Tunturibacter psychrotolerans: one gene and its partner. Each later gene encodes a partner of the first gene's protein in a complex. Links are inferred from orthologs where the notes say so. Each region holds a gene or a part of one and is shown in the gene's direction. Other genes may lie near its edges.

Evidence for each region. Proteins that work in one complex are often made in the same cells at the same time.
Region 2: the proteins of RBB77_RS22925 (region 1) and smc are in contact, whole or in part, in a crystal structure (PDB 3ZGX), measured with the Bacillus subtilis proteins. The link is inferred for Tunturibacter psychrotolerans from one-to-one orthologs.

Annotation. Positions count from the first base shown.
Region 1 is NZ_CP132942.1:5,462,497-5,468,416, reverse strand. What follows is about bases 1,670-4,641. They hold RBB77_RS22925 (segregation and condensation protein A), read left to right. Parts: upstream 1,670-2,615; coding sequence 2,616-3,668; downstream 3,669-4,641. Other genes in these bases: RBB77_RS22920 (PEP-CTERM sorting domain-containing protein), read right to left, coding at 3,678-4,289; trpS (tryptophan--tRNA ligase), read left to right, coding at 1,670-2,610. In the rest of the region: RBB77_RS22940 (acyltransferase), read left to right, coding at 1-588; RBB77_RS22935 (site-2 protease family protein), read left to right, coding at 646-1,344; more of trpS, read left to right, coding at 1,501-1,669; RBB77_RS22915 (inorganic phosphate transporter), read left to right, coding at 4,670-5,920. UniProt on the Bacillus subtilis protein: Participates in chromosomal partition during cell division. May act via the formation of a condensin-like complex containing Smc and ScpB that pull DNA away from mid-cell into both cell halves.
Region 2 is NZ_CP132942.1:4,264,036-4,269,959, forward strand. The notes cover bases 1-4,450. They hold smc (chromosome segregation protein SMC), read left to right. Parts: upstream 1-365; coding sequence 366-4,250; downstream 4,251-4,450. Other genes in these bases: RBB77_RS17920 (hypothetical protein), read left to right, coding at 4,431-4,450. In the rest of the region: more of RBB77_RS17920, read left to right, coding at 4,451-5,063; RBB77_RS17925 (phosphoribosylaminoimidazolesuccinocarboxamide synthase), read left to right, coding at 5,122-5,924. UniProt on the Bacillus subtilis protein: Required for chromosome condensation and partitioning.

The DNA of each region.
Region 1 (5,920 bases):
AGCTTCGATCCCCGCAATATCACCCTCGAACCCGAGTACTACGGCGACGTCGACCCCGAGCAGTACGCCATCCGCAAGCCGCTCATCTGGTTCTGGCAGATGTTTGACCGCTCTCCCCTCGGCCTGAATCACTGGCTCGGCTTCCGCTTCCGCTGCATGTTGGGACGCCACATCTTCCGGCACCTCGGCAAGCACGTCAAAATCTTCCACAATGTCGAGTTCACCTATGGCTATAACCTCACCATCGAAGACTCCTGCACGATCCACAAGAACGTCCTGCTCGACGATCGCGGCGAGATAATCCTGCACGAAGGCACCAGCGTCTCCGACTACGCCAATGTCTACTCGCACACCCACGACATCAACAACCAGTCCAACATCACCAACAAGGTGACTGAACTCGGCCCCCGCGCTCGAATCACCTACCACGCCACGGTACTCGCTGGAGCCAACATCGGCGAGGACGCCATGCTCGGCGCCATGGGCTTGGCCACCAAACCCGTCCCTCAAGAGACCGTCTCGGTAGGCATCCCAGCCAAGGCAAAAATCCGGAAAGCCGCATCCCAACTCGCCGCAGAGACGCTCTAGCCACGACTTCGACGACTTTACGGTTCCATCACGCGAACTTCAGTAGACTTGAGTTCTATGAGCTTGCAGGTTGTCGTTATTTTTTTTGAAATCGTTGTTCTGATTCTTGCCTTCAGTGTGCATGAATGTGCCCATGCCTGGGCGGCGTGGCGTTTGGGCGATCCTACCGCCAAGATGCTGGGCCGCGTCACCCTCAACCCGATCAAACACCTCGATCCCCTCGGCTCGATTCTTTTCCCACTTATTTCAATGGTCTACGGAGGGTTCCTCGTCGGCTGGGCGAAACCCACTCCAGTTACTGCCCGCAACTTCAAGAATTACAGGCGCGACGACATCCTCGTCACTCTCGCCGGTCCCGCGAGCAATTTGCTCTCGGCCACCATCGCGCTTATTTTACTCATCCTTGTAAAGCACCTTCTCCCAGACGGACTTCTTTCCATTGCAACCGCTGTCGCAATCGCTCAACATGTTCCTGGGGTCGCAACAGAAGGTCTTCCACAATTTTTCCCCATCGCGCTCTTTCTCTACTTCGTAATTTTCATTAACTTACTCCTTTTCGTTTTCAATCTGATCCCGCTGCCTCCACTGGACGGAAGCCATATTTTGCGCCACTTCCTGCCATACAAAGCCGTTCAACTCTACGACCGAATGGGCATGTTCAGCCTCATCATTCTTTTCTTGATCGGCGGACGGCTCATCTCTACTCTCTTTGTCCCGATTTACAGTGTTTTCAATCATGTCCTCTTCGCTCTGTAGGTGTGGACCGAAAAAGACGAATTGATCATTTGATTCGAGTCAAATCAATGCTGTGACTATCACAGCGGCTCCTTGTCTGTGTCTTACGCCCGTCTTTCGAGGCGAATGCTTTCCGCCACAGGCCGCTCGAATCATTTACCCTTGCATTTGATCGCAATGACTGAAAACACCAACGGCACCCTGACCTCCTTACGTCCCCGCGTCCTTAGCGGCATGCGACCCACCGGCCGACTCCACCTCGGCAACTACATGGGCGCGCTCTACAACTGGGTCAAGCTCCAGCATCAGTACGATTGCTACTTCTTCATCGCCGACCTTCACGCCCTCACGACCGACTACGCCGACCCGACCTCCCTTCGCGAGAGCATCCGCGACGTGGCGCTCGACTTTCTCTCTGCCGGCCTCGATCCGGAGATCTGCACGGTCTTCATCCAGTCGCATGTTCCTCAGCACGCCGAGCTCTTCACCCTCTTCAGCATGTTCACACCGCTGCCCTGGCTCGAACGCGTACCCACCTACAAGGATCAACAGGAGCAGCTCCGCGAAAAGGACCTGAACACCTACGGCTTCCTGGGTTATCCACTTCTTCAATCCGCCGACATCCTCCTCTATCAGCCTGATTACGTCCCCGTCGGTCAGGACCAGGTCGCGCACGTCGAGCTCACGCGCGAGGTCGCCCGTCGCTTCAATGCGCTCTACTGCTCGCAGCCGACCGCGGCCATCGAGAAGGCCCGCGAAGACCACTCCGATAAGGAGATTCTCACCGCAGAGATCTCCGCCAACAGCGTGGTCACTGGCATTCTCCCTGAACCCAAGGTGCTTCTCACACCCTCGCCCAAACTTCCCGGCCTCGATGGCCGCAAGATGTCCAAGAGCTACGGCAACACCCTCATGCTCTCCGAGCCCGAGGCCGACCTGCGGGCCAAACTCAAGACCATGGTCACGGACCCCGCGCGCATCCGCCGCACTGACGTCGGCAACCCTGATATCTGTCCCGTCTTCGATCTGCACAAAGTCTTCTCCACTGAAGAGACGCAGCTAAAAGTTCGTCAGGGCTGCACGACCGCAGGCATCGGCTGCATTGAGTGCAAGGGTTGGCTCGCCGATTCCATCGTTCGTGAGATTGCCCCCATCCAGGAGCGCCGCCGCGCCCTTGAAGCCGACCCGGGCCAGGTCGACGCCATCCTCTGGGACGGGTCCGCCCGCGCCCGTCACCGTGCGATCCAGACGCTCCAGCACGTTCGCCAGGCCATCGGCCTCGAGTAACGACCATGCCCGACGAAACCCTCCCTCACAAATTCGCCGCCGACGAACCCAGTCCCGACGAGCATCCTGTCGAAGCCTCTGATGGTGCAGTCTCTCAAGGCGCAGTCTCCGAAGACGAGACCGTTTCGTCACCCGCGGCTTCTCCGGACGAGATCACCCCTGGTGACAACGAGCCGTTCACGCTTCAACATCCGCCTGTGCCTCCACCATCGTCAGAACCCAAGCGCCCTGCGAAGGACAAAGAAAAAGAAGAGGCGTCGCAGTCTCCTTTTTCGGTGACAGTAGGCCAGGTCTATGATGGCCCTCTCGATCTTCTGCTCGACCTGATCCGCAAGCAGAACATCGACATCTACGACATTCCCATCGCGCGCATCACCAGCCAGTTCCTCGAGTACACCTACCATCTCAAGCAGGTCGACGTCGACGCAGCCGGCGAGTTCATCTACATGGCTTCGCTGCTGATCCACATCAAGTCGAAGACGCTGCTTCCTCGCGACCCCTCCGACGTTCTCAGCGGTGATCCAGAAGATCCACGCCGTGAGCTGGTCGAGCGCCTCCTCGAGCATGAGCGCTTCAAAGCTGCCGCGCAGATGCTTCTCCAGAAGCAACAGATCGAAGAAGCCACGTGGACCAACTCAGGCTTAAAGAACTTTCGCCGCGACATCGGCGAAGCGGGCGCTCCAACACTCGATGAAGACCGCGAGATTGCTGCCGATACCGTCGATCTGGTTCGCGTCTTTCAGGACATCCTCATCCGTCTTCGCGAGCGCCCCATCCTCAACGTCGACGAAGAGTCCGTCACGGTCGCCCAGATGATCGACTACGTCAAACGCCGTCTGCTGATGGAAGAAAAGCCTGTCAGTCTGAAGCGCCTGCTCCATAACACCCATACCGAACGCGCGCTGATCTGCATGTTTCTCGCTATGTTGGAACTTGTGCGTCTGCAGGCGGTTTTACTGCACCAACCGGATCTTCAAGGCGACATTCTTATCAAGAAGACCGAAAACTTTGATCAGGTCTTCACCGACCAGGCACAGGCTCGCGACGATTGGCGCTAGTGGTGGACCTTAGCGCTTTGCCCTGCGGCGAACCGCAGCCGTGAACCACACCAGACCCGTCCCTACCAGCAAGAAGCTCGCCGGCTCGGGAATTGGCGACACCGAAGTATCGATAGCCTCGAAGATCTCCTCACTCGCGCCATCGGCAAAGGCAAAGTCGCCGCCTGAATTCATAAAGACCTGGTCTGCCGAACCGCTGTGCAGGAACGAGAAGTCCCCTTCGGTTCCAACGTAAACTCCGTTTGGATCACCGTTGGAGTTGCGGGCCGTGCCCAATCCCGCGAAGCCCTTGTTACAGACTGTCTTGAAGGCGCTAAACCCCGCAGGAGTTGAGCTACACGGGGTTCCGTCATCGTAGACAAGATCGGGAGCCGACGAGGAAGGAGTTCCAGCCACGCCATCGTCGTAAGTCACGTAACAGGTGAAGCTCGCAAGGCCGCATCCGAAGCTTTGAGTAATGACTACATCGCCGACCGTGTCCAAGCCGTAGATATTCCGGCCATTGGCAGTTCCGAGATCCAAGATCGTGAAAGTGTCGGCGTGGGCCGCCTTAGGGCCGAGAAAAAGGGCGACTGCTAGGAGAGCGATCGACGCGCTCAACCACTGTGCAGTGATTTTCATAGAAAGACCCCCGAAAAGCTGAATTATAGTCCCGGACTCTGCCGACAGCGATGAACAATAGTTGTAGCGCCGGACAGCACTAAAAGCTGGCCTGTCACCGTTTCGAAAGAATGGTGATCAGCTTGCCATGTCCGTTACAACCCCCGGCGTAGTCATGAACTCCTCTTGAATCGGAACCCCGCTCTCACTCTCAAAACCGGCCGCACTGCAAATCATTGCAAACAATCAATCATTAGACCGCAGCACTACCTCTCTTTCGGCTGGCCAAGGGGCCTCCGCGAGCAAAAGACGCATATGTTTCACACTCTTGTAACACTCCATTCGCATTCCCGGCCTATGGTCAAGGTCACGCAATCATCTTGAATCCTAGGCGAAACCACATGGCCACTCCTGTAATACACCCCACCGGTTCATTACTTGACCAGAAGATGGGAAAATCGTCACCCGGCAAGATCGGCGGCATCATCTTTGGCATACTGTTGATCGGCGGTCTCGGCTATATTGCCAACCGCCTGTACTCCGATCTTCTTCCCGTTCACGAGGGCTCGTGGTTCCCCTATTTTCTACTCGGGGTCGCGCTCCTGATCGCGCTCGGCTTTGAGTTCGTCAACGGTTTCCACGACACCGCCAACGCCGTCGCCACCGTCATCTACACCCATGCACTCGAGCCGCACGTCGCAGTAGTGTGGTCCGGCCTCTGGAACTTCATCGGCGTGCTGACTAGCTCCGGTGCCGTCGCGTTTGCCATCATCTCGCTTCTTCCTGTCGAACTCATTTTGAAGGTGAGCAAAGGCTCCGGCTTCGCGATGGTCTTCGCGTTGTTGATCGCAGCTATCCTATGGAACCTCGCTACCTGGTGGAAGGGGCTTCCCGCGTCGAGCTCTCACACCATGATCGGCTCGATCATCGGTGTCGGCGTGGCAAACCAGTTGATGCATGGCAGCAGCGGCGTGAGCGGCGTTGACTGGGACCAGGTCACGAAAGTCTTCAAGGCACTGCTCATCTCGCCTCTGGTTGGCTTCGGCTGCGCGGCCCTTGTCTTCCTCCTATTCAAGGCAGTTCTAAAGGATCCGCGCCTCTACACGGCACCTGAAGGCAAAGCCCCACCGCCGTTCTATATCCGCGCTCTACTTGTGCTGACGTGCACCGGAGTCAGCTTCGCCCACGGCTCGAACGACGGCCAGAAGGGCATGGGTCTCATCATGCTCATCCTGGTCGGCACCGTGCCAACTGCCTATGCGCTCAACCACACCGTCGGCGCCAGCCAGGTACAGACGTTTGCTGCTGTGTCGCAACAGGTGATCGGCGCGGTCGGCAACTATGTTGACCCAAACACCACTGTGGCGGATAGCGGCCCAGAACTTGAGAACTTCGTCAGCACACACAAGTTCTCGCCCCACGCAATGCTTGCACTCCAGGAGATGGTTGGCGACATCCGCAATGAGGCCACCCAATACGGCTCTCTCGGCGCGGTGCCTTCCAACATGCAGGCGAACGTTCGCAATCAGATGTATCTCACCAGCGAGACGCTGCGCCTGATGCCGAAGTACGGTCCCGCGGTCAGCGCTGATGATCAGAAGATCTTCAAGAACTACAAAGGCATGCTGGACAACTCGACCAAGTTCATTCCT
Region 2 (5,924 bases), 1.2 Mb from region 1 along the record:
TGCTCCCGCTGCCTTCTTGTGCGCGTCGTGTGCCATAAAATCTCCTTGTTGGAACCGTCCGTTTTGTTCCTCCCGCGAAGCTATGCGCCGTTCCCATTACATGCATCTATGCCAGTTAATATCTGCGCGATTCTCGCGATTACCATCCCATCAACACTAGAATTGAAGTTCAAGGGACTCGTTCACCTCATTCTTGTGACTCTCTTGCTCAACCTACCCATTTATGGTGTTTTGCCCGTCTTATCCACAACAGGTGGTGTTGTACCCGTTGATTCCGCACCCAACCGCAGCTACAGTTGAACCAGTCCTATTCGACTGAGGCGAGTTCCCGAACACTCATATCGGTCCGCCCCGCAGAGGTGCACTTGCTCAAGCTCAAAAAAGTCCAGATCCTCGGCTTCAAATCCTTCTGTGATCGCACTGAAGTTCAGCTCTCCGGCGAGGGCATTGTCGCCATTGTCGGCCCCAACGGGTGCGGCAAATCGAACATCTCCGACGCCATCACCTGGGTCTTGGGCGAACAGTCCGCCAAAAGCCTCCGCGGTATCAAGATGGAGGACGTCATTTTTGCCGGCACCCGAGACCGCAAGCCCACCGGCATGGCCGAGGTCTCGCTCACCCTCGTCGACCCTGAGGTCTACGACGGCGCCAACCTCCAGGACGACCCTGAAATCGTCATTGACGAAAATCTCCCCACAGACTGGGATGAGACCACCCTCCGCCAGCAACGCGCCGACGAAACCGAGGAAGCTGTCGCCGAAGCCCAACCCGGCACCGTCGTCGAGGGCGAGGCCAATGGCCCCCAAATCGTTCAACCTCCAACCGACGCAGATGCGGCAGAACTCGCCAACCCAAACAATGTTGTCCTCAAGATTCGTCGCCGCAAGTTCGGCCGCGCTCCCGTCCGCGCCGGCGAACTCACCATAACTCGCCGCCTCTTCCGCTCAGGCGACAGCGAATACCTTCTCAACGGCAAGATCTGTCGCCTGCGCGACATTCAGGACATCTTCATGGGCACTGGCCTAGGAGGCGAGTCCTATGCCATCATCGGCCAGGAGCGAATCGGCCAGCTCCTCTCCGCAAAGCCGCACGATCGTCGATCCATCATCGAAGAAGCCGCAGGCATCACTCGTTTCAAGACGAAAAAGCGCCTTGCCGAACTGCGTCTCGAATCCGCCCGCCAGAACCTAGCCCGCGTAAACGACATCTTCGACGAGGTCACCCGCCAGATGACCACCCTTAAACGCCAGGCCGCAAAGGCCGAGCGTTACGGTGCGCTTCGTGACGAACTCCGCACCCGCCTCCGAGTTGTTCTCGCCAGCCGCATGGAACAGTTGGACATCGAGCAAGCCGCCACCACCGAGAAGATCGCCGCGCTCGCCTCCCAGATCGACGCTCAGGCCACCACCGTCGAAGCGATGGACGCCGAGCACACTGAGGGCGTCAACTCCGGCTACAGCCTCGACCAGCAGATCCGCGAGGCCGGGGCGCAGGCCAATCAATCCGCTGTCGACCTCGAGCGCATCACAGCCCGTTCCGCCGCAAACGCCGACCGCATCGCCGAACTCACCAACCGTCTCGCAACCGGCGCCGACGACCTCGCGCAGGCCCGCGAACAGCTCGCCAGCCTCGCCGCCGAGCTCGAAGAGCATCGAAGCTTTCTTAACAGCGCCACAGCCGAGTCTGCCGGATCACGAGAGGCAGCCCAGAGCCATCAGGCTCAGGCTCAAGAGGCCGTCCGTGGCGTCGCCGCAGCCGAGCAGCAGGCTGAACAAAACCGCCGCTCAACCATGCAACTCGTCCAGCGCATAGCCCAGACTCGCAACGAAGAGGCTCAAGCTGCCGCAGCCCTCGCTGGCCTCGACCGCGAAGCCGAGCGTCTTCTCTCCGAATCCGAGATCGCTAAGCAAGAACTCGAGACTCTCGGCCTTCAGCGTGGCCAGGTCAAAATGTCTTTCGAATCCGTTACCGAACACCTCAAGCGTCTTGAAGCTGAGATCGCTGAACTCCGTCTCCAGATAGAGGCCAATCGCAACGAGGAGTCTCAGTCCAAACGCCGAGGCGATCAGCTACGAGGCGAAGTCGCGACCCTGACCGGCCGCCGCACCTCTCTCGAAGCCCTCATTCGCGAGCACAGCTATTCCACCGACACCGTTCGTAACCTCTTCAAGACCGACGCCTACAAACAAAACGCTGATGGCATGGCCGCTGTCGGCACTCTCGCCGACTTCCTCGAAGTAGACGGCAAGTACGAAAACGTTGTCGACGAATTCCTCCGCGACGAGCTCAACTACGTCGTGGTCAAATCCTGGGACGCCGCGAACGCAGGCATGCATCTCCTGCAGACCGATGTCACAGGCCGCGCCACTTTCCTCGTACATCCCAACGACTCCCAGGCCAACTTCGCCTTTGCCGAAGGCATGCAAAGCGTGGCCCAGACCAACATCGAGGGAATCGAAGGAGTCGTTCCTCTCAAAGAGTGCGTCCGTGTTCTCGACGGTTTCGGTAAATCCCTCGAGGTCATTCTGCCCAAGCTCCGCGAAGGTTTCGTGGCCCCAGACTCCTACACCGCCCGCTCGCTCGCCCTCTCGAACCCCCAAGCATTCTTCCTCTCTCCCAGCGGCGAGACCTTCCACAACGTCACAGTCACCAGCGGACGCCCCCGCACGCAGGGCCCCCTGGCACTCAAACGCGAACTCGCAGAGGTGCAGCAGAAGCTGGAAAAGGCCGAGCACGATCTGGCCCAGACCGACCGTGCGACAATCGAACTGCAGCACCAGATTGCCGCCCTCAGCGCGACGATTGAAAGCAAAACCCACGAACGACGTGACGCCGAGCGCGAGTCCGCAAACTCCGGAGCAGCTCTACGGCAAATGGAGGCGGAGGTCGCTCGCATTGAACGCCGTCTGCAGGACTGGGCACTCACCAGCGAACGCAATCGGGAAGCCCGCAATCAGAAAGCTGACCTGATCGTGCGTCGTCAGCAAGAGGCAGCAGCCTTCGAGAACGAGCGCGGCACTTTGGAAGCCAGCTTAGCCGCACTTCAAGAGCAACTCGAAGAGCTACGCGCTCGCCGTGAAGAGCTTCAACAGGGCGCAGCAGCAGCCTCAGCCGCACTCGCTGGGTTAGAGGAGCGTCGCCGCAACGCAGCCGCAAACTTCGAACAGACAACGCGGCTCTACAACGGCCAAAACCAGCGAATCCAGCAGCTCGATCAGCAAATCTCGTCCGCCGGCGCAGAAAAACTCCGCCGCGAGGAAGAAACCGCCGCGCTCACGGTCCAGCATGCCGAACTCTCAGAGGTACGTGCCAATGCCGTAGCTCAAGGCGCTCGGCTTACGGAAGAGGCCCACGGACTCCGTGCTTCTATGTCCGAACTCGACACGCGTCTCCGCACACTTCGTCATGAAACCGAAGCCCTTCGCGAGCAGCGCGCAACACTCACTGCACGCGCCGCAAAGCTCACCTCCGACATCGAGCACATCGATGCCACCTGCCTCAACGACCTTGGCGCCGAAGCCATAACAATTCGCGAAGACCAGACCATCGTCCGCATCGAAGGCGCCGATCTTCACACGCAAGAGGAAGAATCTCGCGCCCTCAAGCAAAAACTTGAAGCGATGGGTCCGGTCAACATGATGGCCCTCGATGAGTACAACGAGACAGTCACCCGTCACAGCTTCCTCGAAACTCAACGCAAAGATCTGCTCGATTCCATCGAGAACACACAAGCCTCCATCAAGGAGATTGACGACGTCTCCCGTCTCAAGTTCGACGAGGCCTTCAAGGTCATCAACGAGAATTTCTCTGTCACCTTCACCAAACTCTTCGGTGGCGGTCAGGCCTTTATGAAACTCACCGATGCCGAAAACTCCAACGAGAGCGGCATCGACATCGTTGCCTCTCCTCCGGGGAAGAAACTTCAAAATATCCTACTGCTCTCCGGAGGAGAAAAAGCGCTGACCGCCCTCTCGCTCCTTGTCGGAATCTTCCAGTTCCAGCCCGCCCCCTTCTGCATCCTCGACGAAGTCGACGCACCACTGGATGAAACCAACGTAGGGCGCTTCGCAAAACTGATCCACGAGATGAGCGCAACCACTCAGTTCGTCGTAATCACTCACAGCAAACGCACTATGTCCCAGGCAGACGTCATCTATGGCGTCACCATGCAGGAGCCAGGTGTCTCAAAGATTGTCAGCGTCAACCTCAACCGCCGCGACTCCACAGACAACCGCCGCGCCGTCGCCTGATACCTCGACACGTGAATCGTCAAACCCTTTGCGCAGCTGGAGCGGCTCACCACTCGCTCCAGCATTTTTTTAGCATCGTTGAAATCTTCTGTCCTGTCGGACCAAATCCGTTCCGGCGAAGTGGCAGAAATCCATAAGCCCTCTCCGCTCGTCCGCAAAAAGCAGCTAATCTAAAATGGCATGCATATAGCGCTCACAACTGCCGTCCTTGCTCTGTTGACGGCAGCAATGCTTCTGTTGCGGTTTTTCTGGAACGGGGGCTCCCCTCGTCTCAGATTTGGCATCGTCACGGTGTCCATCGCACTGGTTCTGCTACAGGCGTTCTTCGCAGCTACCAAATGGGGAACCATCTCCGATCGGCTGAACATCTTTATATTCTGGTTGGCTGTTGCCGCCTATGAGTTCCTGGTTCTTTTCTTCTCGCGACTGTCTCCGAAGTGGCTCACCACGCTCAGCGCTACCATCCTGCTAATCCCCGTCTTTGCATCGAGTATCGTTCTACCGCTTACCGAGCTCTTCGACCCTCCCTCTTACAAGACAGTGCCCGTCGGTGACAATCTTTTTTATGAAGTCAAACCGTGGGGCAACACGGGCGGCGGCAGAACGGGAGCCGATCTTATCGTCTCTTATCGGCCACCCATCGCCCCATTTCTCCGGCACAAAATCCGAATCATTCCTTTCAACGACGGCGAGTGCAACTCAAGCGCAGCCGTTGCCATACCCTTTCCTTCTACGAAAACAGTCCTTGGCCGCTGTCCGGGTTGGTCCTCAGAGTCCGCAGGAACTGTCGACAAGCTTTTCCCTTTATCTTAGGCTGTTACTGGAGATTGCGGCCTGATCGCAAATTTCAAAAGGTGGTACCGTCGAACCAATGCCAGCAATCATATTAGAGACCCACCTTGGATCGCTCCCTCTGACCGCACGCGGTAAGGTTCGCGATATTTACGCCCTCTCCGCCGACCAACTCCTCTTCGTCGCTAGCGACCGTATATCTGCGTTCGATCATGTCCTTGGCAGTGGCATTCCTTTCAAGGGAAAGATCCTCACTCGGCTCTCACTGTTCTGGTTTGATCTCCTCAAACCGATCGTCCCAAACCACCTACTCACGGCCGACACGGCACACTTCCCTCCGGAACTCGAACCGTTTCTCGACCAACTCGAAGGCCGCAGCATGCTCGTCAAGCGAGCCAAGATGTTTCCCGTCGAGTGCGTCGTTCGTGGCTACCTCTCCGGATCCGGGTGGAAGGACTACCAGCAAACCGGTTCGGTCTGCGGAATCAAACTCCCTGCGGGCCTTCGCGAGTCAGACCGCCTGCCTGAGCCCATCTTCACGCCCGCCGCAAAGATCAACACAGGCGGACACGATGAGAATATCTCTTACGAAACGGTCCAGAAGACCATCGGCGAAAGCTACGCCGATGCGCTACGCACACTCACACTCCGGATCTATGAAAAAGCAACGGAGCATGCTGCCAGTAAAGGGCTGATTCTCGCCGACACCAAGTTCGAATTTGGCCTTACAACCGATAAATCGGGAAACGATCAGATCGTTCTCGCCGACGAGGTACTGACTCCCGACTCATCGCGCTATTGGCCGGCAGATTCCTACAATCCCGGACGGCCGCAGCCTTCTTTCGACAAACAATTCGTCCGCGACTATCTCGAATCAATCCA